DNA from 3 places in the Listeria sp. LM90SB2 genome. Region 2 is predicted to be linked to each of the others. Evidence: riboswitches for the same ligand, from Rfam matches in the RefSeq annotation. Region 2 holds a riboswitch; each other region holds the start of a gene.
The links. A riboswitch is a leader RNA that binds a small molecule or an ion and turns the genes downstream of it on or off. The one in region 2 is predicted to bind S-adenosylmethionine.

Region 1 (10,000 bases), 760 kb from region 2:
AACATAAAAAAGATGCGATGGAATGGGTCGTTCCAGAAAAACAAGAAGGTTATGCAGCGGAGAAAACACGCAAAGATATTTACGATGCGATGCAAAGCTTAGAATACGAAATCAACACATTATATACAAGTAACGGCCAAACACCTTTCGTAACACTAGGCTTCGGTCTTGGTGAAGATTGGTTTGCCCGTGAAATTCAAAAAGCCATCCTAAAAGTGCGTATTGGTGGGGTTGGTAAAGATAAACACACGGCTATTTTCCCGAAATTAGTATTTTCAATTCGCCGTGGAACTAATTTAAATGCAGAAGATCCTAATTATGACATTAAACAATTGGCGCTAGAGTGTTCCTCGAAACGGATGTATCCAGATGTACTCAACTACGATTCACTCGTTCGCTTAACAGGCGATTTCAAAGTACCAATGGGCTGTCGTTCGTTCTTGCCAGCTTGGGAAAACGAAAACGGCGAACACGTGAACGCGGGAAGAAACAATCTTGGTGTTGTAACACTTAACATTCCACGTATCGCTATCCAAAGTGGTGGGGACAAAGAACGTTTCTGGGAAATTTTCCACGAACGCATGAAAACAGTCAAAGATGCGCTACTTTTCCGTTTAAACCGCGTACGTCAAGCACGTCCAGAAAATGCACCAATTTTATATAAATACGGAGCATTTGGCAAACGACTACAAGATGGCGAAAATGTTGATCAACTTTTCAATAAAGAACGTTCTACTATCTCTATCGGCTATATCGGTCTTTATGAAGCAGCGACTGTATTTTACGGCGGTGAATGGGAAGGCGACAAAGAAGCAAAAAACTTCACGCTTGATATCTTGAAAGAACTAAAAGGTTATGCGGACAACTGGAAAGATGAATATGGCTACTGGTTTAGCGTATATTCGACTCCAAGTGAAAGCTTAACTGACCGTTTTAACCGTTTAGACAAAGAAAAATATGGTGTAATTAAAGACATCACAGATAAAGACTACTACCAAAACTCTTTCCACTATGATGTTCGTAAAAAAATTACCCCATTTGAAAAAATTGATTTTGAAAAAGATTATCCAGAATTTTGCTCTGGCGGATTCATTCATTATTGTGAATATCCAAAAATGGTTCACAATACGAAAGCACTTGAGGCTGTATGGGATTACTCCTATGATCGTGTAGCTTACCTTGGTACAAATACACCAATCGATAAATGTTACGAATGTAATTTTGAAGGTGAATTTGTTCCTACAGAAGAAGGCTTCAAATGCCCAAGCTGTGGCAACACCGACCCCGAAAAAGCAGATGTTGTAAAACGTACTTGTGGCTATTTAGGCAACCCAATGAAACGTCCAATGGTTCATGGACGTCACGTAGAAATTAGCAATCGCGTGAAACATATGGAGAACTTAGGTGAATAATCCAAAACCGTGTGAATGGAAGTCGAATGAATTATCCAGAGGGTATATCGCCGACTATAAGGCATTCAACTTTGTCGACGGAGAGGGCGTCCGGTGCAGTCTATATGTATCTGGATGTCCTTTCCACTGCGAAGGCTGTTACAACAAGGCTGCGCAATCATTTAAATACGGCAAACCTTACACGAAAGAATTAGAAGACGATATCCTAAAAGACATCGGACATGAAAGCGTCCAAGGCCTCACTTTACTTGGCGGAGAACCATTTCTAAACACCGCCACATGCCTATCTGTCGTGAAACGAATCCGCGCGACATACGGCGAAACAAAAGATATCTGGTCATGGACCGGCTACACCTGGGACGAAATGATGCAAGAAACCGCCGACAAACTAGAACTTCTATCCTTAATAGATGTTCTGGTAGACGGCCGCTTCGAACAAAAACTATTCGACCCCAACCTAGCATTCCGCGGTTCCAGCAACCAAAGAATTATTGATGTGCAGAAATCATTTGCTACTGGTGAAGTGGTTTTGTATGAGTTGTGAAATAGGCCCTCTTTGATGGAGGGCTTATTCTTTTTGCTTTGGATGCTTATTGAATATATGTGCGGGCATAGAATCAACAATGTAAGAATGATGATAGTACTAATCCAAATAAAAAACGCCACCCATAACTCAGGTGGCGTTTTTTAATCAACAAATTGTCTAGCTTTCACATAATCGTACAATTCCTTATTTCTAACAACCCATTCTCTTCCATTTTTCCAAATCTTACCTTGTTCTTTTAAAAGGGTTAATTGTTTGTAAAAACTGCTTTTCGATAGATTGCTATAAGCAGCGATAGTACTAGTTCGCATTTCTTTCGGTAAAATAACACTATCTTTTTCATAAAGCGTTCCGTGTAATTTGCCCATATTAGAAAAAGAAAGCTCTAATTTATCAGAAGAACTAGTCTCGGCGAAAAGGCTTTTGAAGAATGCATGTCGCGCCAAGTCTCGCATAATGAAAAATTGAAAACCAAAATTCTCTGGAAACATCGAAAGAAAGTACTCTAAATCTTTAAAAGAATATTTGTAAATAGTGCACGGGGAAATGGTTGTAAACAGAAAGTCATCTACATTTCCTTGGAACAAACTATAGTAATTTACAAAAGAGCCTTTACCTAAGACTGTATAAATACTACTAGATTGCGGATTCATAGAAATAGACACGAAGCCTTCTACAATTAAATAGACATGGTTATTTCTTTGCGAGGCAGTATTTACTAAATCTGTATGTTTTGGAACTTTTAATTTTTCATATTTAATATTGCCTTCATGAGAAAGCCGAACAAACTCTTTATAATTAAATAATGCATCCATTATTAGCAGCCCCTTTACTTTTTTTGTTAACTATAATACATAATATCAAAATTAACAAAAAATTAATCTATATTAATTATACCAAATTGCCACTTTTTTGCCGATAATATGAACATTTAATGAGAAAAAGATGCAAAAAATATTATTTTGCATCTTTTAGCTATTTAGTAAAGCTCAGGTCGTCTATCTGTGAAAACTGGAATGATGCCTCGCGTTTCAGCAACAAGTTTTAAGTCAATCTCAGCATAAATATTTCCTTCGTCTTCACCGCCATGAGCGACAATATTTCCAAGTGGATCAATCACAAGTGAGTGCCCATTGAAATGATTATTAGGATCATCGCCAACTCGATTGACTGCAACGACAAAAGCTTGATTTTCAATAGCGCGTGCAATAAGTAGTTGCTCCCACTGAGTAACACGTTCGGCTGGCCACTGAGCTGAAACAAAAATGACTTCCGATCCTTCTGAAGTGTGTTTGCGAATCCATTCTGGAAATCTAATATCATAGCAAATGAAACCAGCGCAAGAAACACCGTCCAGTCGAAATAGATTTTTATCATTCCCAGCCTCTAAATAGAGATGCTCATTCATAAGCTGAAATAAGTGAACCTTCTTATATGAAGAAAGTAGTCCACCATATTTGTCGAAAGCATACATTGTATTAGAAAATTTGGTTCCTTCCGAAATAGAGACCGAGCCACCGATAATAGCAATTTGGTGTTTTTCAGAAAGTGTTGCTAAAAATTCTTTCGTTCTCTCCCCATTTAAATCAGCAACCCCAGCTAATTCATTTAAAGCATAACCTGTATTCCACATTTCTGGTAAAACTGCGATATCTGCCCCATTTTTTGCAGCTTCAACTATAGCTTTTTCAATCCGTGCATAGTTTGCATCAGGATATTTAAAAACTACATCAGTTTGACATAATGCCAACTTCCACATGTTCTTCGCTCCCTTTTTCTTTTAAAAATAACACAAGCTTGGTGACGAGTCCATATTGGAACACTTCGCACCAAGCTCTAAGTAGTGAATTAATCTTTTTTAAGACGTCTAGATAAGAAATTACCGAATGATTGTAGTGCTTGTACCATGATAATTAAAATAATAATGGTTGTATACATGACAGTTGGTTCGAAACGTTGGAAACCATATTGGTAAGCAATTGTTCCGAGTCCGCCAGCACCAACAAGTCCAGCCATTGCAGTCGCGCCGATTAGACCGATTGTAGCGATAGTTAAGCCAAGAACGATACCAGACCGAGCTTCGCGAATAACGACACTCCAAATGATTTTTGGTGTAGAAATTCCCATAGCTTGATAGGCTTCCACAACTCCACGGTCCACTTCCAAAAGGGCGGACTCCATTAAACGGGCAATATAAGGTGCCGTAAATACCACAAGTGGCATAATAACCCCTTGAATCCCAATAGTAGTCCCAACAACAAACCGTGTTACGGGAATCATTAAGAATAACAAAATAATAAACGGTAATGAACGTAAAATATTAATAACCCAGTTTAGAATACTGTAGGCAACCAGGTTTTCTGATTGACCACCTTTACGCGTTAATGTTAAAAATACGCCAAGTGGTAAACCAATCGCAAGTGAAATCACGAGTGTAATCCCAGTCATCGTAAGCGTTTCTAGAAATCCTTGCCAAAGTATCGGGCCCCATTCTTCAAAAAACAAACTCATAGTAACTCGACCTCCTCAACAACGACTCCAGATTCTTTCAAATAAGAAATAGCTTTACTGTATTCAACTTCGTCCCCTTTTAAATGAACGAGCAGTTTTCCAAGTGTTCCGTTTTTCAAATGATCAATTCCCCCAGCTAAAATGCTTGGAAGAACGTCGAATTTACGTGATACAAGAGCGAGCGCAGGTTCATCCGCTTCGTCTCCAATAAAATGAAGAGAAACCAATTTCCCAGTCGCAACATATTTTTCAAGCAAATCTTGCGGGATATCGAAACTAGCTTCCGATCCCACAAAGCGCTTGGTTGTCGCGTGTTTTGCTTTCGTGAAAATATCAAGAACCGTACCTTGTTCCACTAAATGACCATTTTCCATTACAGCAACCCGGTCACAAATACGTTGAATGACATCAAGTTCATGTGTAATTAAGAAAATCGTAATGCCGAGTTCCGCATTAATTTTAAGTAACAGTTGCAAAATTGCTTCTGTTGTTTCAGGGTCCAAGGCGCTTGTTGCTTCATCGCTTAAGAGAATTTCTGGCTCATGCGCAAGAGCACGAGCAATCGCCACACGCTGTTTTTGACCGCCAGAAAGTTGGCTTGGATAGTTGTTTCGTTTATCCTCTAAGCCAACAATTGACAAGTATTTATTTACGCGCGTCTCGATTTCGTCTTTTGAAACGCCTTCTAATTTTAATGGTTTGGCAATGTTATCATAGACAGTTGCGGTTTTTAGTAGGTTATATCCTTGGAAAATCATGCCGATTTTCCGGCGAGCGACACGAAGTTCTTTGCTTGATAGGGTAGATAAGTTCTTCCCATCAATCACAACTTGGCCGGCATCTGGACGTTCAAGCAGGTTGATGCAACGAACAAGGGTACTTTTCCCGGCGCCACTGTAACCAACGACACCGAAAATTTCTCCTTTTTCTACTGTAATAGAAACATTTTTGACGGCTTCTACGGTTTTTCCATTTACGTTAAATGATTTTGAAACTTGATGTAATTCGATCAAAATAAAACAACTCCCTAGAATGCAGGTACTACAGACCCATTAAATTCTTTTTCAATAAATGCTTTTACTTCATCTGAATGGTAATATTTTTCTAATGTTTTTACGACTTCATCGTCTTTGTTGGCACTACGAACAACGAAAACGTTTGGATATGGATTGTCTTTTGTAGGTTCGTGGTAAATGGCATCTTTATTAATAGAAAGTCCAGCGCCCATTGCAAAGTTAGTATTGATAGCTGCGGCTGCAACTTCATCTAATTGTGCAGGTATTTGAGAAGCTTCAAGTTCAACGATTTCAAGGTCAAGCGGGTTTTCAGCAATGTCTTTTTTCGTTGCTTTTTCTTCCACACCATCTTTTAATTTAATAACGCCAGCATCTTCAAACAGTTTTAAACCACGGTATTCGTTACTTGGATCATTTGGAACGGCAATTTTGTCGCCTTTTTTAAGATTTTTCAAGTCTTTAATATCGTTGGAGTAAATGCCCATTGGGAATGCTACTGTTTTAAAAGCAACGTCTAATTTGTAGCCTTTATCTTTCTTTTGTTGCTCTAAAAATGGAATTGTTTGGTAGTTATTCGCATCCAAATCACCATCATTTAAAGCTGTATTTGGCGTGTTATAATCATCAAATGTTTTGATTTTGATTTCAAGACCGTCTTTTTTCGCTAATTTTTGAACTTCTTCAGCGATTTGTTGGTGAGGTCCTGCTGTTGTTCCAATTGTAATTTTTTCTGTGCTTAAGGCTTTGTCGTCACTGCCTCCTCCACATGCTGCTAATCCTAAAACAAGACTTGATGCAAGTAAAATTCCTAACCCTTTTGTTAATTTTCTCATCTTTTTTCCTCCCTAGTATGTTGTGTGATTATCCAGATTTATTCATGAAAACAATAAAAAACTTCTCTATTTAGAATAGAGAAGTGGAAAGTCGAACATATCCAGCTCCTCTTATCTACCAAAATGGAATACACCATTTTGCTGGAATTAGCACCTTCACTTTACGCTTAAATAAAGTTAGGTTGCCGGGCTTCATCGGGCCAGTCCCTCTGCCGCTCTCGATAAGAGAAAATATTTTAGAAAAACCTGTTAGTTAAAAATATACGCACATTACCTTAATTTGTCAATGCTTTTTTAAGTTTTAAAAAAATCATACTGGACAAATACTTCAGAAAACTTTACTATTTTAATCAATGAAACTTGAAAAGGACGGGTGTAAAATGAAAATTTCCAAACGCTTGCAAAATTTACCAGATCAGTTTTTCTCTAGCCTTGTTGAAAAAGTTGGAAAAAAGGTGGCAGAAGGGCATGATGTCATTAATTTAGGACAAGGAAACCCAGACCAGCCAACACCCAAACATATTGTGGAAGCAATGAAAACAGCTTCAGAAAAACCACTTAACCACAAATATTCTTTATTTCGAGGAAAACACGAACTAAAACAAGCCGCTGCGGATTTTTACGCGCGTGAATATAATGTAACAATTGATCCAAACACGGAAGTAGCTATTTTGTTTGGGACAAAAACAGGTTTAGTGGAGCTGCCGATGTGTTTGATGGATCCAGGTGATACGATGCTTTTACCTGATCCGGGCTATCCTGATTATTTGTCAGGAGTAGTGTTAGGTGAAGTTCAATTTGAAAAAATGCCGCTTATTGCCGCAAATAATTTTTTACCAGATTTCACTAAAATTCCAGAAGACATAGCTGAAAAAGCTGAATTAATGTATTTAAATTATCCTAATAATCCAACTGGCGCTGTGGCTACGGCAGATTTCTTTGAAGAAACAGTCGCTTTTGCCAAGAATCATAATATCGTTGTTGCGCACGATTTCGCATATGGAGGTATTGGCTTTGACGGTAAAAAACCAATTAGTTTTTTAGAAACAAACGGTGCAAAAGAAGTTGGAATTGAACTTTATACACTTTCGAAAACATATAATATGGCTGGCTGGCGCGTTGGTTTTGCAGTTGGGAACAGCGAAGTTATTGAAGCTATTAATCTTATTCAAGATCATATGTATGTAAGTCTTTTTCCAGGGATTCAAGATGCTGCAATCGAAGCTTTAACAGGAGATCAGACTTGTGTGGGTGAATTAACCGCTCGTTATGAAAGTCGCAGGGATGCCTTTATTTCTGCTTGTAAGAAAATTGGTTGGGAGGCAGTTGCGCCGGCGGGTTCGTTCTTTGCTTGGATGCCAGTCCCGGAAAATTTTACAAGTAGCGAATTTGCTGATTATCTGCTAGAAGAGGTCAGTGTTGCCGTTGCGGATGGTAGTGGCTTTGGGGAGTTTGGTGAAGGTTACGTCCGCGTAGGTCTTTTAATGGATGAAGAGCGCTTGGAAGAAGCAGTAACGCGAGTTTCCAAATTGCATTTGTTCGATAAAGTTACACAGCAGTAGCCAATTTATCCAATTTTAAGAGAAAATCGCTTGTAATAATTCAGATAATTAATGGGATGTGTTATAATTGGTTAGTAAGTCTATTCTTAGCATGTTGTTTTATGAAGGCAGGCCAGAATTTAAAATGTTTAGTGAGATTTTTATGCATTAAATAAAAAGTATCTGTCCCGGTTAAAGCCGGCGAAATCCAGGAATGAGAGGACTGTAAAAAAATGGCAGAAAAGAAAATTCTTGTAGTAGATGACGAAAAACCGATTGCGGATATAGTTAAGTTTAATCTAAATAAAGAAGGCTTTGATGTATATTGCGCCTATGATGGCGATGAAGCGTTAGAACTTGTAGAAGAAGTTCAGCCAGATTTAATTTTACTGGATATTATGCTTCCAGGTCGTGATGGTATTGAGGTATGTCGTGAAGTACGTAAAAAATATGATATGCCAATAATTATGGTAACAGCGAAAGATTCAGAGATTGACAAAGTTATCGGACTAGAACTTGGTGCAGATGACTACGTAACGAAACCATTTAGTAATCGCGAGTTAATTGCTCGAGTGAAAGCCAATTTGCGCCGTCACAGCCAAGTCAGCTCAAATGCAGCCGAGGAAGAAGAAAACAGCGAACTAGAAATTGGTTCTTTGATTATTCATCCGGATGCATATGTGGCTTCTAAACGTGGAGAAACAATCGAACTAACACATCGTGAATTCGAATTACTACATTATTTAGCAAAACATATGGGACAAGTCATGACACGTGAACATTTACTTCAAACCGTTTGGGGCTATGACTACTTCGGCGATGTTCGTACGGTGGATGTTACCGTTCGTCGTTTACGTGAGAAAATTGAAGATAACCCAAGTCACCCAGCATGGTTAGTAACTAGACGTGGAGTTGGCTATTATTTACGCAATCCAGAACAAGAATAAATAACAAGAAGTGGTCGCCGAAGTGAAAAAAATTCGGTGACCACTTTTTTTGGGTATTTTCGCTTACTTAGGTACTATTTTTATAAATAAATCGACCCAATTAACAGGAAAAACAATACGTCTACACCATAACATATGGTATACTAATTTAAATATATTACCCCGAATAGGAGTAGAAAGACTTATGCATAAAATGAGATTTTTTCAGTCCGTACAATTTAAGTTAGTTATTATGTATTTGCTACTAATTATCGTTGCAATGCAAGTAATCGGCGCGTATTTTGTACGTGAGCTGGAAGGGCAACTGGAGAAAAATTTTCAAGATTCTATTACGAATAGTATTACGCTTTTAGATTATAACGCTAGAGAAGAAATTATTAAAAATAGCGACAACTCCGTCAAGTTACAAAATGATATTAGAGAACTCTTAGTCGATTATTCTCGCGCAAGTAGCAATTTAATCGAAGTAAGAATTGTAGATGACAAGGGGAAAATTCTCGGCACATCTAATTTAAATAACCAAGGAATTGTTGGACAAAAAAGCAACGATCCACTTGTAAAACGAACATTATCACTTGGAACGACTTCTGAGGACAAAATCTATAAAGACGAATCGAATAAAAATAACCGCGTTTGGGTGAACGTATCCTCCATCAAAAATAAAGGCCAAGTGATAGGGGCTATTTATCTTGTCGCCGATATCGAAAGTGTCTATAAACAAGTTGATGATATTACAAACATTTTCATCACAGGGACTTTGATTGCGATGATTATTACAGCCGTCCTTGGAATTCTATTATCAAGAACCATTACTAAACCAATTATCGAAATGAAACGTCAAGCTTATGCGATGGCTCGCGGCAACTATAGCCGCAAAGTTAAAGTATACGGTGTCGATGAAATTGGTGAACTGGCTGATTCTTTTAATACACTAACAAAACGAGTCCAAGAAGCCCAAGCAATGACTGAAGGGGAGCGGCGCAAGTTATCCTCTGTACTCGCATATATGACTGATGGCGTAATTGCAACAGACCGCCGCGGGAAAGTAATTCTCATTAATACGCCAGCAGAAAAAATGCTTCGCGTGAAACATGAAAGTGCGAATGGGCGCTCGATTATTGATGTTTTAGACATCGGAGACACGTACCAATTTGAAGATTTAATGGAAGTAGATGGGTCACTAACAATGGACCGTA
Region 2 (10,000 bases):
CGGCCTTTCTCAGTGGGGTTGCGGTTAGTGTAGCTGGACTTATTGGCTTTGTTGGACTTGTTGTGCCACATATTTTCCGTTTGATCATTGGAAATGACTATAAATACTTACTGCCACTATCCGCACTCGGCGGGGCTTTATTAGTTGGCTTTGCTGATACAGCAGCTAGAAGTTGGTTCGGATCCATCGAGCTTCCTGTTGGAATCCTGCTTGCAATGATAGGCGCACCATTCTTCTTATTCTTACTTCAAAGAGGGAGGGTTGCTTCATGAAATCAGCATTAGAACTAAAAAATGTTTCTTTCTCACGTAAAAGAGATTTCGAAATGAAAAACGTGAGCGCGAGTATTCCAGAAGGGAAAATCACTACGCTTATCGGTCCAAACGGCTCGGGAAAATCGACTATGCTGCGTTTGATGATGCGCCTTTTGACACCGGATAGCGGGGAGATTTTCTTAAATGATAAAAACATTACTGAAATCCCATCTAAAGATTTAGCGAAAAAAATGACGATGTTATCACAAGCTCCAGAAGGTTTGGTAGATGTGATGGTGCATGATTTAGTGGCGTATGGCCGTTTGCCGCACCGAAGCTGGCTCTCCACTTTGCAAGAGGAGGACGAAGCGGTCATTCACTGGGCTATTAAAGTGTGCAACTTAGAAGAATTGGCTTATCGCCCGCTACATTCGTTATCAGGCGGAGAACGACAACGCGCTTGGCTCGCCATGGCTCTTGCACAAAAAACACCGATTTTATTACTAGATGAGCCCACGACTTATTTAGATATTGCGCATCAACTGGAGCTTTTAGATTTACTCGTGCATTTAAATAAAGAATATAATTTAACTATCGTGCTCGTTTTACATGATTTAAATCAGGCAGCAATTTACAGTGACCATGTTTTTGTATGCGAAAATGGACAATTAGTCAAAGATGGCTCGCCTACAGAAGTTTTCACGACAGAGCTTCTTCGCGAGGTTTTTCATATTACGGCGGATATTACCGAAAAAGACGGAAAGCAGCATATTCATCCACTTGCTTCGACTCGTTTTGAATATTAAAGAAAACAGAAAGAAGATTAGAATTTGGTGAAAAAGCTTCCTATCCAAGGTAAACTTTATTATAATAGATGAAGGCTGTTGCTCTTTTTAAGAATAGCAGCTTTTTTACATTTAAATTCAAACACAAAAGGACGGAAAATAATGGCCAGAAATAGAAAAAAGGCAGTTCGAATAGATTATTCGATTATATTTTTAATGATGTTGCTGTGTATTATTGGTCTAGTAGCGATTTATGTCGCGGGGCTTGTTAACGACCAATATACAAATAATTTCTTATTGCAACAGTCTATTTGGATTGTTATTTCTACTGGGGTCGTTGTTGTTATTGTACTTTTTTTCGACTATGATAAGTTGCAATGGGCGGCGTATTATCTTTATGGGATAGGAAACTTATTGCTTGTACTCGTACTTATCGTTGGTGACGAGCGAAAAGGATCCAAGAGCTGGATTAGTATCGGATCGCTTGGGAGCTTGCAACCATCGGAATTAATGAAAAGTTTTTTGATTTTAGCACTTGCAAAAGTCATTTGGGACCATAATAAAAAATATAAATTACATACCGTGAGCTTAGATATGCAGTTACTGTTAAAAATAGGTATTGTTTCTATTCTTCCGCTTGGTCTTGTAGCACTTCAACCAGACCTTGGGACGATTCTAGTATTTATTGCTATTATTATCGGTATGGTATTTATTAGTGGTGTTACATGGAAAATTTTATTACCAGTTTTTAGTTCGATTGCGCTCATTGGTGGGACATTAATCTACTTAGTTATGTATAATCAAGAGTTCTTACAAAAACTAGGATTTAAACCTTACCAATTTAAACGGATTACTTCTTGGTTAAGGCCGGAAGAGGATCCACTTGGTGACGGAATGCAGCTACTTCGGTCGATGCAAGCGATTGGTTCTGGGCAGTTACAAGGGAATGGAATCGGTAATCAAGCCATTGCGATCCCGGAAAACCATAATGATTTTATTTTCTCCATTATTGGTGGGAATTTTGGTTTCATTGGTGGCTGTGTACTTATTATGTTATACTTTTTACTGATTTACCAAATAATTCGAGTGGCATTAGATATTAATATTCCTTTTTATTCGTATATTTGTACGGGTGTTTGCTCGATGATTTTGTTCCATGTTTTAGAAAATATCGGGATGACAATTGGTCTTCTTCCAATTACCGGTATTCCGCTACTTTTTGTCAGTTATGGGGGAAGCTCACTTCTTGGTGCATTTATGGCACTTGGGCTCGTGTTATCGGCGAGATACAATGCTCCAGAAGTTAACTTAGGGAAAGAAAATCGTTTCTGATTTTCTTTTTTAAACTGTTTGGGAGAAAGCGTTCGTTTTGTTTATACAAACCAACCAGTAAGGAGTAATTAAATAATGAATCAACAAAATAAACTAGCTGGACGCATTGATTACGGGATTGTCCTATCTATGATGTTACTCATGATAATCAGTTTGGTGTCCATTTATAGTGCGCAATTAACAAATAATCAATATGATACAAACTTTGTGGTCAAACAAGCCATGTGGTTTGTAGTGTCGACATTTGCAATTATTGTCGTGATGCAACTAGATTATGATCGTCTGACGAAATGGGCTTACTACTTTTACGGACTAGGTCTATTTTTACTCGTATTTGTATTGCTTTTTGGGAAAGAAGTAAAAGGAGCAAAGAGCTGGATTGTTATCCCGTTCTTAGGGAACATTCAGCCATCTGAGGTTGTTAAGGTTATCTTAATTGTCGTTTTAGCAAAAGTGATTTGGGATCATAACCGAACTTATAAGGTCCACCGCTTTAGTTATGATGCTTGGTTACTTTTAAAGATTGGCTTATTTACATTAATGCCGCTTATTCTTATCATGCTGCAACCCGATTTAGGGACCGCGCTTGTATTTATCGCTATTATGTCGGGAATGATTCTTATTTCCGGAATTACATGGAAAATTATCGTGCCACTTTTTGGCTCGATTGCGGCAATTGGGACGGCGCTTATTTGGATGGTTATTTATCACCAAAATTGGCTGACGAGTCTAGGCTTCAAACCCTATCAATTTGAGCGGATTACGACGTGGATTAATCCGGAGAATGATCCTCAAGGCGGGGGTTATCAAGTGCTGCGAGCGATGACGGCAATTGGTTCTGGTCAGATTTCTGGGAACGGTGCGGGATATGATGCCATTGCAATTCCAGAAAATCACAATGACTTTATTTTTACGATTGTAGCCGGAGATTATGGCTTTATTGGAGCTAGTATTTTATTAGCAATTTATTTCTTATTAATTTATCAAATTATTCGTGTGGCGCTGGATGTTGGCGTACCGTTTTACTCTTACATTTGTACGGGGGTTGTAATGATGTTAATGTTCCACGTACTGGAAAATGTTGGTATGAATATTGGTTTGCTGCCAATTACAGGTATCCCGCTTCCGTTTATTAGTTACGGTGGTAGCGCCTTGCTCGGGAACATGATGGCTGTTGGCCTGGTGCTCGGGATAAGGTTTAACTTTAAAAAATCGATGTTTGAAGTGAAAGAAGAAAATCACGCGTCTTAAAAAAGAAAATACAGAAGTCGAAAATGGCTTTTGTATTTTTAAAACCACGAATGAATACGCTTTCAAATGCTCTGTTTTTTTCTAAGTGTTGCCATTTGTACTTTCGGAAAAAATGCACTATGATAGTAGTAGAATGCAATCGGAGGGAGAGGCAAAATGATTAATTTTTATTGGTATCCAAAATGTAGCACCTGTAAGAAAGCAAAAGCATGGCTTGAAAATGAGCATGTTGATTTTAATGAAGTAGATATTAAGACAGAAACGCCAACTGCGGAAGAAATACAAAAATGGCATGAAGTAAGCGGGCTTCCAATCCGCCGTTTCTTTAACACAAGTGGTATTAAATACCGCGAACTTGGACTGAAAGATAAATTAGATACACTTTCGCCGGAAGAAGCTTATAAGTTACTTGCATCAGACGGTATGTTAATCAAACGCCCACTAACTACGAACGGCAAAGAAGTGACGCTTGGTTTCAAAGAAGAAGAATTTGAAGCAACTTGGAAATAGTCAATATAGATAATTGCACGAAAAAGGAGGAGTTTTGAAAATGAGTTTACCAAAAGACTTATTGTACACAGAAGAACATGAATGGGTGAAAGCAGACGAGGGTAGTTATGTTATTGGGATTACGGACTTTGCTCAAGATCAATTAGGGGATATCGTATTTGTTGAATTGCCAGAGGTTGGCGACACTGTAGCTAAAGGCGACTCTATTGGTAGCATTGAGTCTGTAAAAACAGTATCTGATTTTTATGCACCAGTAACTGGTAAAGTAGTTGCTGTTAACGAAACATTAGAAGATGAACCAGAATTAATTAATAGCAATCCATACGATACAGGCTGGATTTTAAAACTTGAAGAAGTAGAAGAAGCGGATGTAAAGGCTCTTTTATCAAGTGACGATTACGAAAAAGTATTAGATTAATTTTTAGGAGGCCGGCTTGGGATAACCGAAGCTGGTCTTTTTTGATAGGAGGCGTTTTTCCTGGAAATTTGGGAAAAAGAAAGTTTGCGGACGGCGCAAAAAAACGGGGAGGACTTCGTTGTTTTCTTTTTTACTCCGATGTGTGGTAGCTGCCAAATAGCAAGCCGCCTTGTGGATGTGGTTTTAGAAGCGGACGAGGTTCATACAGAAGTTGTGAAAGTAGATTTAAATTATGTGCCTGATATTGCGCAAAATCTTGAAATTACATCAGTCCCGGCGCTAGTTAAATTTAGGAACGGTCAACCGGCCGATTTAAGCTACCAATTACATGATGCAACGGCCATTTTTGAATTCCTGTATAGTGAGTAATACAGGGATTTTTTCTGTGTTAAATTTTGCCCTGGAGCAAAAAAGTTTCGCTCCCGATATAGAACTGTATTTAACTAAAAACGTTGCTATAGACACAATTTGGCTGCTTGTGGTAAGATAATTCGAGTTGTTAAATTAGTGTTTTATAAAGAGAAATTTTTAGTGAAACATAAAATATCGGAGGCTTTTTTATGAACCATTCTAATCTTACTATTTTATCTGTGTGTAGTAATTTTGTTATTGTTGTACTTAAATTGATTGTCGGCTTTTTTACAGGTTCTGTGGCAGTGATTTCGGAAGGGATTCACTCGTCCATGGACTTATTTGCGTCAATCATCACTTTCTTCTCGATTCGGATTTCTAATCAACCGGCCGATGAAGACCATCCATATGGACATGGAAAAGCAGAGAATATTGCGGGAACCATTGAAACTTTACTTATTTTTGTAGCGGGGATTTGGATTATTGTGGAATCAGTTAATAAACTTGTAAATCCTCACGAAATTCGTTTTCCAGCGCTTGGTATTATGGTAATGCTTTTTGGCGCTATCGTGAATATTATCGTGTCTCGTATCATCAAAAAAGCGGCTGATGAAGCTAATTCAGTAGCGATGAAATCCAATGCATTACATTTATATACAGACGTGTTCACATCGCTTGGGATTGCGCTTAGTTTGTTCCTTGTATACATAACCGGCTGGCTTTGGTTAGATCCTGTCATCGCGATTTTAACGGCGTTTTATATCATGTATGAGGCTTATAAATTGTTAAAAGAGTCTTTCCCTCCATTAATGGACAAACGCTTGTCTGCGGACGAAGAAGAGGCTATCAAGCAAATTATTTTGGCTCATAAAGCAAGATTTATTGAATTTCATGATTTTCGCTCGAGACGGGCAGGAGCAGAAGAGTATATTGATTTTCATTTAGTTGTATCTTCATCGATGACGATTGAAAGTGCTCATTCGCTATGTGACGAAATTGAGGCAGAGATTATGAATTTTTATGCTAAAGCGGAAGTCCTTATCCACTTAGAGCCGGAAGAAGAACGGGTTCTTACCAGAATTTAATCCGAGCTCTTTCTATTCGATTTGTTGCTAAAGTGTTACAATAGGTAGAAATAAGACTGGAAAGGACAATGAGTATGACAACTTCTATTTTAATTGCTGATGATGACAAAGAAATTGTTGATTTAGTAAAATTATATTTACAAAATGAAGGATATACGATTTATCAAGCTTATGATGGTGCGGAAGTATGGCGTTTAGTTCAAGAAAAACAGCCAACTTTAGTGATACTAGATATTATGATGCCTGAAATGAACGGCTTAGAAGTATGCCGATTAATGAGAGATAATGGGATTTTGACTCCCATCCTAATGCTTAGTGCCAAGGCTGAAGACAACGACAAAATCATGGGTCTTTTAACAGGTGCGGACGATTATATGGTCAAGCCATTCAATCCATTAGAGCTTTCTGTACGCGTGAAAGCTATTCTAAGAAGAATGCAGCAAATGAGTCAAGCAGAGCCTGTTAGTCAAGATAAAGTCATCATTGGGCCGATAGTAGTTGACCGTGGCCTTCACGTTGTAACTGTTAGTGGCAAAGAACTTCATTTGACGACTTCTGAGTTTGATATTCTATTTTTACTAGCGAGTGAGCCAGGGCGCGTTTTTAGTTCAGAATATATTTTTGAGAAGATTTGGCAAGAAAAGGCCCTTGGAGCGAGTAAGACAGTAATGGTCCATATTAGTAATTTGCGTGATAAGTTACGCGAGGCTATGGGTGGAGAAAATGTGATTAAGACTATTTGGGGAGTAGGGTACAAAATTGAAATCTAAACTGGAACTGTTGTTTACGAAAATTAGCCATGTGATGAATGTTTGGCAGGCGACTTTTTTTGCAGCTGTTTCTTGGATTTTGGCGTTGATTACCATCCAAACTATTTATTTATGGAGCATTTCCATTCGGGATGATTCTTTGTTTTTACGGGAAGTGTCACAAGCTATTGTTCAATTATTTGGAACGAATAAATATACGCGAATCATGCAATCTTTTTGGATGATGTCGCTAAAATTTCTGATTATCTTTTTAATAGCTTGTCTATTCTTTGCTTTTTTCTATCGTTTGATGCGTCAAAGAATTTTGAAAAAACAACTGCGTACGATTAATTTTGCGCTTAACGACGGGAAGCCAGTTGACACAGAAAGTTTTGTGCCGGAAATTCAAGAACTGGAACGTAACATCGAAAATATGCGGGAACGGCAGAAAAAATTAATGCAGCAGGAAGAACAGGCCCAGCAAGCCAGAAATGATTTGATTACGAATGTTTCGCATGATTTGCGAACACCACTTACATCCATTTTAGGCTATTTAAGTTATATACATGAAGACCGTTATCGCGATGAAATTGAGCTGCGTTATTACACCGAGCTTGTGTACGGGAAAGCGCGTCACTTGCACAAACTTATTGATGATTTGTTTTCTTATACAAGGCTCGATAGCGTGGATTACCAACTAAAGAAAGATGAGTTAGACATTATTGAGTTGCTACGGCAATTAGTGGCGGAGTACGACGGGCGAGCTGCAGAACGAAATATGCAGATTGTCGAACATTTTGATGCTAACAAACTAATTATTGGCGGTGATGGCAACCAAATCATGCGCTTATTTGAGAATTTATTTTCGAATGCCCTTAGATACGGAGAAGGCAACAAACAAATTGATGTTAGTGCTAAGAAAGAAGATAATATGGCTGTTGTGCGCGTAACGAATTATGGTGAAGAAATTCCTAATGTCGATTTACCTTACTTGTTCGAGCGCTTTTACAAAGTAGATAAAAATCGGACGACGACTGGAACCGGATTAGGCCTTGCGATTGCTAAATCTATTGTTGAAAAACATGGCGGAATTGTTACTGCAGAAAGTAAAAAACGCCAAACCAGTTTTATCGTTAAACTGCCACTAATTTAATCTTTAACAATTCTTAAAAGTTTCTTTCCGCGTGATTTATGTTCTTTCTGTAGAATATAAATCACGGAGGAGAGGAAAATGAAAAAACATATTGTTTTAATTGTTGTTGCTTGTATTACGGTTATTGCGGTATTTATGTACATAGTTCAAATTAATAATAGCGAACTCAAATATCAAAATAGGGCCCAAATTAAAATAGCCTCTCAAATGGCTAGTCAGAATGAACAGACAGATAATAGTATTATTAGTGAAATAACTTACAAATAAATTAACATAAGTGAGAAAGTTATTGACAAAGTCTACTAGACAAGGTAATATGAAAAAACAAGAAACGTCACTATAGTCACAAATGAAGTGATTTAATAATATGTAGAAATCTTATCCAGAGTGGTGGAGGGAAATGCCCTGTGAAACCCAGCAACCTAAACAATAATTCATTATGTGTTTAAGGTGCTAAGTCATGCAGAACAACTAATTGTTCTGAAAGATGAGAAGGAAGTTAGTCCATTTGAAAAAATGCTGCCTTTCTGCTCATCAGCAGAAAGGTTTTTTTGTATATCAGAATGTAGAAAAGGTGATAGAGATGATTACGTTACAAAACGTTGTAAAAGAATACACGTCCAGAAACAATAAAGTTCTCGCAGTCGACCATGTCGATTTAGAAATTGAACAAGGCGAGATTTTTGGAGTAGTTGGATATTCTGGAGCTGGTAAAAGTACGCTAATCCGGATGTTTAACGGACTGGAACTACCGAGTGCCGGGACGGTGGAAGTAGACAATTTACTTATTAGCCAGATTCGCGGTAGTAAGCTTAGAAAAGCTCGTCAGCAAATTGGAATGATTTTTCAACATTTTAATTTATTATGGTCACGTACAGTGGCAGAAAATATCGCGTTTCCACTAGAAATTGCAGGTGTACGAGGTGAAAAAAGACGTTTTCGAGTAAATGAACTCATCCGCCTTGTTGGCTTGGAAGGAAAAGAAAATGCCTATCCATCTGAGCTAAGCGGCGGTCAAAAGCAGCGTGTCGGTATCGCAAGAGCACTGGCGAACAACCCAAAAGTATTGCTTTGTGATGAAGCAACTTCCGCACTAGATCCACAAACTACCGATGAAGTTTTAGAACTCCTCCTAGATATTAACAAACGCCTCCATTTAACTATCATCGTTATCACCCATGAAATGCACGTTATCCGGAAAATATGTAATCGCGTCGCAGTAATGGAAAACGGAAAAGTTGTTGAACTCGGTGATGTTTTAGATGTTTTCCGTCATCCACAAGAAAAAGTAACACAGCGCTTCGTCCGCCAAGTAACCGATTCAGACGAAACAGAAGAATTAATCCATCTATTACTCGATAATTATGCAGAAGGAAAAATTGTTAAATTACTCTTTATGAGCGAAAATGCAACTCAACCAGTCATTTCTCAAGTAGCAAAAGAAAATGATGTTATGCTAAATGTTCTCCACGGGAACTTAACGCAAACGCAAAATGGCGCATACGGAACGCTTTATGTACAAGTTTTAGGTACAGAAGATGCGATAAATGCGAGTCTAACACAGCTACGTCAACTTAAAGTAGAAACGGAAGTGTTAGAACGATGACGAAATTACAAGAATTATTTCCAAATGTTGATTTTCAAATGATGTGGGTCGCAACACAAGAAACATTATACATGACGCTTGTTTCATTATTTGCGGTTTTTTTACTCGGGATTGTGTTAGGATTATTACTATTTTTAACTAACAATAAAAAACATGCCGGAGCGCGCATTCTTTACTGGATTACAGCCATTTTAGTCAATGTGTTCCGCTCGATTCCTTTTATTATTTTAATTGTATTACTATTACCGATGACAAAATCGCTTGTCGGAACTGTAATTGGGCCGAAAGCGGCACTTCCAGCTTTGATTATCTCTGCTGCTCCGTTTTATGGTCGGATGGTAGAAATTGCCTTTCGTGAAGTGGACAAAGGAGTTATCGAAGCAGCCAAATCTATGGGAGCGAATATGTTTACCATTATTGGTAAAGTACTTATCCCAGAAGCACTTCCAGCGATTATTTCCGGTATCACAGTGACAGCAATTTCGCTCGTTGGTTTTACCGCGATG
Region 3 (10,000 bases), 740 kb from region 2:
GGAATTAATGGGTTTCATGCTACGGGAATCTATTTAGGAGTTTTACTTATTTCTCCATTTATTGAGGCCCCACTTCATAAATATGGTTATAAGCCGATTATTTTAGTTGGGGGAGGACTAGTTGCGGTTTCGATTTTGGCTTTTCCAATTTGGTTTAATTTATATTTTTGGTTTATATTAAGGTTGCTTATTGGTGTGGGGGATCATATGTTACATTTTTCTTCGCAGACTTGGATTGGGGCAATGAGTGAGCCAAGTAAACGTGGCCGGAATATGGCTATTTATGGGTTGTTTTTCTCATTAGGATTTGCGATTGGGCCACAATTGGTTAATTTGGCAAAAATAAATGCGAACTTGCCTTTCTTTTTATCTGGAATTTTAGTTTTGATAGCTTGGGGACTCGTTTGGTTTGTTCGTAATGACTTTGTTGCTGAAAAGGCTGTAATTCGAAAAATATCTTTTTGGGGTAGTTTGAAACGTTTTTCGGATGTATTTAAATTGGCTTGGGTAGCGATGATTCCACCGTTTTTATATGGAATTTTGGAGACTGGACTTAATGCGACTTTTCCAGTTGTTGGGTTGCGCGATGGGCTCGATACGATGATGATAGCGATGGTTATTTCTTCTTTTTCGGTAGGGACGATTATTTTTCAGGTGCCTATTGGGATTGTTAGTGATAAGTTTGGACGAGGAAAAGTTTTACCTCTTTTGACGGGAGCAGGAGCAGTTGTTTTTATGTTGACAGCATTTGTTAAGATACCAGTTTTATATGTGGTTTTCTTCTTTGTTTTGGGGATTTTACTTGGATCTTTATACTCGCTTGGATTATCTTATATGACGGATTTAACGCCACTTGAATTGCTTCCGGCTGGGAATATTTTGGTTGGCATGTGCTTCAGTTTGGGGAGCATTATTGGGCCGAGCGCGACTGGAATGATGATCGGGATTTTTGGAAATCAAATATTTTATTTTGTAGTAGCCGGAATCCTTGTGCTTGGCTGTTTGTTGCTAGTATTTGGAGCTCGGAAAGATGCACTTGAAAAGAAAATGGGAAATTAATGATTGACAGTTTTTAGGTGCAAGTGGTATGATGATTTCAATCCAATTTAAGTGATTAAAAAAACTAAATAAATTACTCTTATTATGAGTGGTAGAGGGACTGGCCCGTTGAAACCCAGCAACCTTTCAATTCGTTGAAAAGGTGCTAAATCCTGCGAAGTGTGATGCTTCGAGAGATAAGAGAGACTTAAAAAGTTTCACTGTATTTGTGTATCGAAACTTCCAAACCTCTCTAGTTCTCTAGGGAGGTTTTTTATTGGCAAAAAATGGAGAGGATAAGGTGATAAGTATGGTAAAGGCAATTAGTTCAAACTTGGGGTATCCGAGACTTGGAGAGAAACGTGAATGGAAACGTGCACTAGAAAAGTTTTGGAATGGCACAATTTCAGAAAAGGAATTATTGGCGGAAACAAAGATTCTAAGATTACATGCGCTAAAAAAACAACAAGATAAAGGGATTGATTTGATTCCAGTTGGTGACTTTAGTTTTTATGATCAAGTGCTTGATACGAGTGTTACATTTGGGATTATTCCAAAACGTTTTCAGCATGATGGAGGGAAAGTTTCGCTAAATACATATTTTGATATTGCACGTGGTAAAAATGACGCGGTGGCCTCTGAAATGACTAAATGGTTTAATACGAACTATCACTATATTGTTCCAGAACTCGCTGATGCGGAGCCGAAAGTGTTGGATAATCGGGCACTATACTATTACGAAGAAGCGAAGAAAGAGCTTGGTATTGAAGGAAAACCAGTGCTTGTTGGGCCAATTACTTATTTAAAACTTGGAAAAGGTAGCGATGCAAAAAGTTTTGAAGTATTGTTAGATAAATTTATTCCGGCGTATGTAGAGATTTTGAAAGAACTTGAGGCAGCTGGTGCCAAGTGGGTGCAAATTGACGAGCCATATCTTGCAACTAGTTTTGATAAAAAAGAAATTGCGTTATTTGAAAAAGTATATCAAGCGTTTCAAACGGCAGTTCCAAATTTGAAAATAGAGTTACAAACTTATTTTGAAAGTTTGGATTATTATGAAGAGGTTGTTAATTTACCAGTTGCGGCGATTGGGATTGACTTTGTTCATGATCATGGTGATTCGATAAAAGCGTTAAAAGCTCACGGATTTCCGGAAGATAAGTATTTAGCGGCCGGTGTGGTTGATGGACGGAATGTTTGGCGTAGTGACTTGGATGCTAAACTGGAACTACTTACGGAGATTGCGAATTATGTGGCGGATGGAAAATTGATTGTTCAACCTTCTAATTCATTGCTCCATGTACCAGTGACGAAGTTAAGTGAGCCAGATTTGGATGAAGTGATTCTTGGTGGCTTATCATTTGCTGATCAAAAATTAGAGGAGATTACTATTTTGACGAAGGCTTTGACGAATGGTGCGGAAAGTGTGGCAGCTGAACTAGAAGAATCTCGTGCAGCAGTGACGGCGCTCAATGAATCTAGTCATCGAAATAATTTAGAAGTTCAAGAAGCGATTGCTAATTTGAAAAATGTGCGGGTGGACCGGGAGTTGCCATTTGCGGAACGGATTAAGTTGCAACATGCTTGGTTGAAATTACCGCTTTTCCCAACGACAACAATCGGAAGTTTTCCACAATCACCGGAAGTTCGGAAGACGCGCGCTGACTGGTTAAAAGGGAACATAACCGATGCAGAATATAATGCTTTTATTGAAAAAGAAACGGCTCGCTGGATTAAAATTCAAGAGGATTTGGATATTGATGTATTAGTTCACGGGGAATTTGAACGGACAGATATGGTGGAATATTTCGGGCAAAAATTGGCTGGTTTCCAAGCAACTAAATTTGGATGGGTACAGTCTTATGGTTCGAGAGCGGTTCGTCCACCACTTATCTACGGGGATGTTGCTTTTACAGAGGAAATTACCGTGAAAGAAAGTGTCTATGCCCAGTCGTTAACGAAGCGCCCAGTGAAGGGAATGCTAACGGCGCCGGTGACAATTATTAATTGGAGTTTTGTTCGTGATGATGTGCCGGAGAGTGTAGTTGCAAATCAGGTTGGACTTGCGCTTCGTAAAGAAGTAGAAGCGTTAGAACGTAATGGCATTAAAGTTATCCAAGTGGATGAGCCAGCTTTACGTGAAGGTTTACCATTAAAACAAGCAAGATGGCAAAAATATTTAGACGATGCAGTTTATTCGTTTAAATTAACGACTGCTTCGGTCCAAAATGATACGCAAATTCATACGCATATGTGTTATTCGGACTTTGACGATATTATTGATACGATTAGTGCTCTAGATGCGGATGTTATTTCGATTGAAACGTCAAGAAGTCACGGGGAGATAATTTCGACATTTGAGGAAGTGACGTATGATAAGGAAATTGGCCTTGGGGTTTATGATATTCATAGTCCACGCGTTCCGACTGTGACTGAAATCCAAGACAATATTCGCCGAGCGTTACGTGCAATTGATGCAAAACAATTTTGGATTAACCCAGATTGTGGGTTGAAAACGCGTAAAGAGCCTGAAACGATTGCGGCACTTCAAGATATGATTAAAGCGACTAAAGAAGTTCGTGCGGAATATCAAGTATTAGAGAAATAAAGGAATGGAGGAGAGGTAATTATGGCAAAGCTGAAACAAGAGACGATAGCAGCGCAAATTGGAAATAGAAAATGTGAAAGAACGGGTGCTGTCAATATGCCAGTCTACTTCTCTACAGCTTACCAGCATGCCGATCTTGGAGTGTCAACGGGGTATGATTATACTAGAACTGGAAATCCGACGCGAGATGCTTTACAGGAAGCGCTCGCGGAACTAGAAAATGGAACGCATGCTTTTGCAACGAGTTCAGGGATGAGTGCGATTCAACTTGTTTTCCAGCTTTTTAAAACTGGCGAACATATTATTAGTTCACAGGATTTGTACGGGGGGACTTTTAGATATTTTGAACAGTTTGGTGCGCAATATAATATTGGATTTTCGTATTGGGACGGGGCGGAGATTGCTGATTTGGAGAAATTAGTTCGTCCGGAAACGAAGGCGATTTTTATTGAGACACCAACAAATCCTTTAATGCAGGAAACAGATATTGCGGCTGTGTCTGAATGGGCAGGTGCGCATGATTTACTTGTGATTGTGGATAATACATTTTATACACCAATTTTACAACAGCCGTTAACTTTGGGCGCGGATATTGTGATTCATAGTGCGACGAAGTATCTTGGTGGGCATAATGATGTGCTTGCTGGGGCGGTTATTGTAAAAGAGGAGCGACTTGGGAATTTCTTTTTTAATCAGTTAAATGCAACGGGTGCAGTGCTATCGCCATTTGATAGTTGGTTATTGATTCGTGGCCTTAAGACGCTGGTTTTGCGTGTAAGACAACATCAAGCGAATGCAGAGAAAATCGCGGCGTTTTTGGAATCACATGAATTGGTGGAGGAAGTTCGTTATCCAGGGCGCGGTGGGATGATTAGTTTCTTTATTCAAGATGCGGCGCTCGTATCGCCACTTTTGAAAGAACTTGAGTTATTTACTTTTGCGGAAAGTTTAGGCGGGGTGGAGAGTTTGATTACTTATCCAACAACACAAACGCACGCAGATATTCCTGAAGAGTTGCGGAATTCTTATGGACTTACAGACAAATTATTGCGCATTTCGGTTGGAATTGAAGCTAGTGAAGATTTGATTGCTGATTTATCTAAGGCACTCGATGCGGTTTTGGAAGGGGTGAGCGCTCGTGGCTAATGAATATGCGCAAGATACGGCTGTGATTAAAGCGAGCCTCGGGATTGATAAAGAGACAGGTGCGCTTAATACGCCAATTCATTTATCGTCTACTTTCCATCAGCATGACTTTGATAATTATCACGCTTATGATTATGCGAGAAGTGGGAACCCAACGAGAGAAAAAGTGGAACAAGCGATTGCGGAACTGGAAGGTGGTACGAATGGTTTTGCCTTTGCTAGTGGGATGGCGGCTGTTTCTGCAGCGCTCTTTACTCTTTCTAAGGGAGACCATTTTATTATTGCGAAAGATGTGTACGGCGGGACGTTTCGTTTGGTGGAGCAAGTGTTGCCACGTTTTGGGATTACGCATACTTTTGTTGATACGACAAATATTGACGAAGTTGCGAAGGCATTTCAAGCGAATACGAAACTGATTTACTTGGAAACACCTTCTAATCCGTTGCTGCATGTGACAGATATTCGGACTGTTGCAAAACTTGCGAAAGCGAATGGGTGTTATACGTTTGTTGATAATACATTTTTGACGCCGTTAATTCAAAAACCGTTAGAATTAGGTGCAGACTTGGTTATTCATAGTGCGACGAAATTTCTTGGAGGGCATAGTGATATTTTGGCGGGGCTAATTGTCACCAATAATCCTAATCTGGCTGAAGCAGTGTACTTTTTGCAAAATTCGACTGGTGGGGTTCTTGGAGTGCAGGATTCGTGGTTGTTATTGCGCGGACTAAAAACACTTTCTGTGCGGATGAAGGCTGGGACGGAAACAGCGGAGAAAATTGCGCTATTTTTAAATGCGGAGCCAGATGTGGTGGCAGTGCATTATCCGGGGTTACCTTCTCATGCGGGTTATGACATTCAAGTGGAACAGGCGACAAGTGGCGGGGCCGTTTTATCGTTTGATTTAGGCAGTGAGGAAGCTGTGCGAGAACTAGTAACACATTTGGAATTGCCGGTATTTTCTGTGAGTTTGGGCGCGGTGGAGAGTATTCTTTCTTACCCGGCTAAAATGTCTCATGCGGCTGTTCCGGAAGAGGAGCGTTTGGCGCAAGGAATTACGCCAGGATTATTACGTTTTTCAGCTGGACTAGAAGATGCCGATGACTTGATTGCTGATTTAAAACAAGCACTTTCTTTCATTAAGAAGGGAAGTGTTGCGAAATGAATTTAAGAAAAGATTTAAGTGAAAAAGTATTAATTGCTGACGGCGCGATGGGCACTTTGCTTTATTCTTATGGAGTGGATCGTTCGTTTGAAGAGCTAAATTTGTCTCATCCGGAAGATATTGTTGCGATTCATAAAGCATACATTGGTGCTGGGGCGGATATTATTCAAACGAATACGTATGGTGCAAATTATATTAAATTAGCGCGATATGGTTTAGAGGATGAAGTGAAGCGTATTAATCAAGCAGCCATTCGGTTAGCAAAGGAAGCGGCAAGAGGGACTGGAACGTATATTTTTGGGACGATTGGTGGAATAAATGGCGCAGTGGATGCAAGACTTCCAGCGGCTCCACTCGAAGAAATCAAGCGAAGTTTTAGGGAGCAGCTATACTGTTTTTTGTTAGATGGTGTGGATGCGATTTTGCTGGAAACGTATTATGATTTAGATGAGCTTAAAACAGTGTTGAAAATTCTTCGTGAGACTACTGATTTACCGGTAGTTGCGAATGTCTCTATGCATGAGCCGGGTATTCTTCAAAACGGGAAAAAATTGCCGGATGCGCTGGAAGAACTTATTGCGCTTGGAGCGGATGTAGTTGGTATTAATTGCCGACTTGGTCCTTACCATATGGCGCGTGCTCTTGAAACAGTGCCGCTGTATGATAATGCTTATTTGGCAGTTTATCCCAACGCTAGTTTGCCAGAGATGCAAGAAGGAAAAGTAATTTATCAGTCTGACACGGATTATTTTGAACATTATGGGGAGGTTTTTCGGCAAGAAGGTGCTCGGATTATTGGTGGTTGTTGTGGCACGACGCCAGATCATATTCGTGCTTTACGAAAAGGCCTTGAAACAACAAAACCCATTTTGGAAAAAGAAGTTCGGCCGATATTGGAACTTGTTCCAGAAGAAGTGGAGGATGTGGATTCTGGTGAACGTTTGCTTGATAAAGTGAAGGAACGTTTAACGATTTTGGTTGAACTAGATCCGCCGAGGACTTTTGATACGACGAAATTTTTTGAAGGAGCCCAGGCACTTGACGAGGCAGGCGTTGATGCGATTACGATTTCGGATAATTCGCTTGCCACGCCGCGGATTAGTAATATGGCGCTAGCTTCGATTTTGAAGCATGAATATGGTATTAAACCACTCATTCATTTGACGACGCGGGATCATAATTTGGTTGGGATGCATTCGCATGTGATGGGATTTCATAAATTGGGGCTGCATGATGTGCTTGCGATTACAGGTGATCCAACTAAAGTAGGTGATTTCCCTGGAGCGTCTTCGGTGTTTGATTTAAGGTCTGTGGAATTAGTTCAGCTAATTAAAAAGTTCAATGATGGGATTTCTTATACTGGGAAATCACTGAAAGAAAAGGCACGATTCCATGTTGGAGCGGCATTTAATCCGAACGTGCTGAACTTAGAGAAAGCGGTTAGGTTAATTGAGCGAAAAGTGGAATATGGTGCCGATTATATTATTACACAGCCAATTTATGATGTGAATAAAGCTATCTTATTAAAAGAAGCCTTGCAAAAAGCAAATATTGATGTGCCACTTTTTATTGGGGTTATGCCATTATTGTCTAGTCGGAATGCAGAATTTCTGCATAATGAGGTTCCCGGGATTCGTTTGACAGATGATGTGCGGGAGCGAATGAGAGAGGCGGAAGAGCACGGTCATGCAAATGAAGAAGGCATGGCAATTGCTCGTGAATTAGTGGATGCGATTTGTGAGCATTTCCAAGGGATTTATATTATTACGCCATTTTTACGATATGATTTATCGATAGAATTAGCGAAATATGCCCAAAATAAACAGCAAGTCCAAATTGGGTCTAAATAAAAAAACTGGTTGTCACGAGGACAACCAGTTTTTTTACATGAATAAATTTCTGGATAATAGACTTAAAAGGTAAGCAAGGGCCAATGTAATACCAAAGATAGTTAATGCTTTAGATGTGGATTTCATGGCTGGGACCATTGTAATCGGCGAAGTTTTGCCGATGAAACGACGCACGGCGCGAATAGCTTCTGGCAAACTAAGTAAAATCAGAAGCGTCCACCACGGAGCATCTTGTGTGAAAATAAGGGCGATTTCAAATACGTAACTGAATAGAAAAGCAGCTGCAAAAAGAACGGTTGCCCATTTGCGACCTAGCAAGATAGCTAAGGTTAAACGACCATTTTTCTTATCAGGTACTAAATCACGAATACTATTAGCAAGTAGCAAGTTACCAACGAGCACCATTACTGGAATCGATACGTATACGATAAACGAACTAATAAATTCTGCTTGAATATAGAAGGAAATGAAAGTAATAATTCCCCCCATAAAGAATCCTGCCATAATTTCACCAAATGGCGTATAAGCAATAGGATAAGGTCCTCCCGTATAAAGAAAGCCAACAAGCATACATATTGCGCCAAGTAATCCTACATACCAATTAAGTTCAATGGATAAATAAACACCACCGAGAATTGATAATATGTATAAGAAAATTGCTAGGAATAAAATAAATCCTGGGCGCATACCATTTCGGACGATAGCACCACCATTTCCTACCGAGTGCTCATCATCTTGCCCTTTTTTATAATCAAAATATTCATTGAATAGATTGGCGGATGTTTGTATAAAGAAACAAGCAATTAGCATAACGATAAAACGTGTAAAATGAAAACTGGTGTAGCTCATTGCGACTGATGTTCCAAGAAATACTGGAACGAAAGAGGCTACAAGTGTATGGGGGCGAAGTAATGTCCACCATTTTTGAAATCCAGTTTGTTTTGTAAGTGCAGATTTTGAGGCATTAGCCATGTTTTTCTCTCCTTTTTCACTTCCATATGTTTCAGATGTCTACCCTTCATTTTAGGGAAATATTGCAAGAACGTCAATAATTAATGACGAAATGAAAGAAAAAACGCAAACCAAGCAGTTTAGCTCTATTTTTGGTATAATAGAAGATGTGAATGTAAAAGGAGAGATAAGCATATGAATACTAAATTGCCTCTTGATTTATTTAATCAAGCGAAACGTAGCGCAAGCCAAGATCAACCGGCTCTATTTAGCTGGGTAACTGAGTTAGATGAATTAGTGTCTCCAGTCAAATTGTTTAAAAAAGCTGGCACGGCTTTTAAAGGTGAGCGTTTTTTCTGGCAAAATCCAGAAATGACACTGACCATGACCGGTTTTGGTGTAACGAAACAATTTTTGGCGGAGAAGAAAAAAGATGCTTTTCTTGGACTGCAAGAGAAAATTGAGAAGAGACTGCGAACTAGTGTAACCAATGCAACCGTAGATGCTACTGGACCAATTTACTTTGGTGGTTTTGCCTTTGATCCTGAGCGTGATACAGAGAAAGAATGGCAAAGTTTTAAAGATGGCTTGTTTTATTTACCACTATTTATGTTAACGAATAAAGATGGTAAAAGTTACTTAACCGTTAATTTGTCTATCTACTCTGATGATACGGAAAGCAAATTAGAAGCTGTTTTTAATCAATGGCAAAAAATCATTCATCAAGAGGTTAATGAAGCTGAAATGGCATTACTTACAGATTTTAAGGAGATTGGCAAAGACCATTTCCTAGAAACTGCGAGTGAAATTATCGATATGATTAATCATTCAGAAGACGTAAAAAAAGTGGTTCTAGCTAGACGAATGGGCTTGCGTTTCCAGCGCCAAGTAGATAGTGCCATTATTTTGGAAAATATGCTAGCAACACAAGAAAATAGTTATTTCTTCCTTATTGAAAAGGGAACAGGGGTCTTTTTCGGGGCAACTCCTGAAAGATTACTTGCGGTCAATGGGGATGAAATTCATTCGTCATGTGTAGCTGGTTCTACGGAGCGCGGCGCTACCGAAGAAGCGGACGAAGCACTTGGAAATGCGCTGTTAAAAGATGCGAAAAACTTGCGAGAGCATTCTTATGTAGTGCAAATGATGGAAGAAACATTAAAACCATTTACAACAGGATTGTCGTTATCTAGCCAACCAGTACTTCTGAAAAATCGTGATATTCAACATCTATATATGAAT

Region 1: linked by a shared signal. The riboswitch ahead of GL301_RS01560 (MetQ/NlpA family ABC transporter substrate-binding protein) and the one ahead of GL301_RS12210 (methionine ABC transporter ATP-binding protein) in region 2 are both predicted to bind S-adenosylmethionine.
Region 3: linked by a shared signal. The riboswitch ahead of metE (5-methyltetrahydropteroyltriglutamate--homocysteine S-methyltransferase) and the one ahead of GL301_RS12210 (methionine ABC transporter ATP-binding protein) in region 2 are both predicted to bind S-adenosylmethionine.

Annotation. Positions count from the first base shown of each region.
Region 1 covers NZ_CP046449.1:315,163-325,162, forward strand. Annotated here, with positions in the region: gene nrdD (anaerobic ribonucleoside-triphosphate reductase) at 1-1,412, shown strand, start outside; gene nrdG (anaerobic ribonucleoside-triphosphate reductase activating protein) at 1,405-1,956, shown strand; gene GL301_RS01540 (Crp/Fnr family transcriptional regulator) at 2,100-2,771, opposite strand; gene GL301_RS01545 (carbon-nitrogen family hydrolase) at 2,936-3,715, opposite strand; gene GL301_RS01550 (methionine ABC transporter permease) at 3,805-4,467, opposite strand; gene GL301_RS01555 (methionine ABC transporter ATP-binding protein) at 4,464-5,480, opposite strand; gene GL301_RS01560 (MetQ/NlpA family ABC transporter substrate-binding protein) at 5,495-6,316, opposite strand; SAM riboswitch class I at 6,425-6,544, opposite strand; gene GL301_RS01565 (pyridoxal phosphate-dependent aminotransferase) at 6,697-7,878, shown strand; gene yycF (response regulator YycF) at 8,091-8,804, shown strand; gene walK (cell wall metabolism sensor histidine kinase WalK) at 8,989-10,000, shown strand, end outside.
Region 2 covers NZ_CP046449.1:2,467,011-2,477,010, reverse strand. Annotated here, with positions in the region: gene GL301_RS12265 (FecCD family ABC transporter permease) at 1-272, shown strand, start outside; gene GL301_RS12260 (ABC transporter ATP-binding protein) at 269-1,060, shown strand; gene rodA (rod shape-determining protein RodA) at 1,202-2,371, shown strand; gene rodA (rod shape-determining protein RodA) at 2,447-3,622, shown strand; gene GL301_RS12245 (arsenate reductase family protein) at 3,779-4,132, shown strand; gene gcvH (glycine cleavage system protein GcvH) at 4,173-4,550, shown strand; gene GL301_RS12235 (thioredoxin family protein) at 4,635-4,919, shown strand; gene GL301_RS12230 (cation diffusion facilitator family transporter) at 5,111-5,986, shown strand; gene cesR (response regulator CesR) at 6,061-6,756, shown strand; gene cesK (histidine kinase CesK) at 6,746-7,888, shown strand; gene GL301_RS12215 (hypothetical protein) at 7,967-8,155, shown strand; SAM riboswitch class I at 8,264-8,382, shown strand; gene GL301_RS12210 (methionine ABC transporter ATP-binding protein) at 8,472-9,494, shown strand; gene GL301_RS12205 (methionine ABC transporter permease) at 9,491-10,000, shown strand, end outside.
Region 3 covers NZ_CP046449.1:1,728,629-1,738,628, reverse strand. Annotated here, with positions in the region: gene GL301_RS08530 (MFS transporter) at 1-1,059, shown strand, start outside; SAM riboswitch class I at 1,136-1,242, shown strand; gene metE (5-methyltetrahydropteroyltriglutamate--homocysteine S-methyltransferase) at 1,349-3,646, shown strand; gene GL301_RS08520 (aminotransferase class I/II-fold pyridoxal phosphate-dependent enzyme) at 3,668-4,792, shown strand; gene metC (cystathionine beta-lyase) at 4,785-5,957, shown strand; gene GL301_RS08510 (bifunctional homocysteine S-methyltransferase/methylenetetrahydrofolate reductase) at 5,954-7,807, shown strand; gene GL301_RS08505 (1,4-dihydroxy-2-naphthoate polyprenyltransferase) at 7,841-8,779, opposite strand; gene GL301_RS08500 (isochorismate synthase) at 8,954-10,000, shown strand, end outside.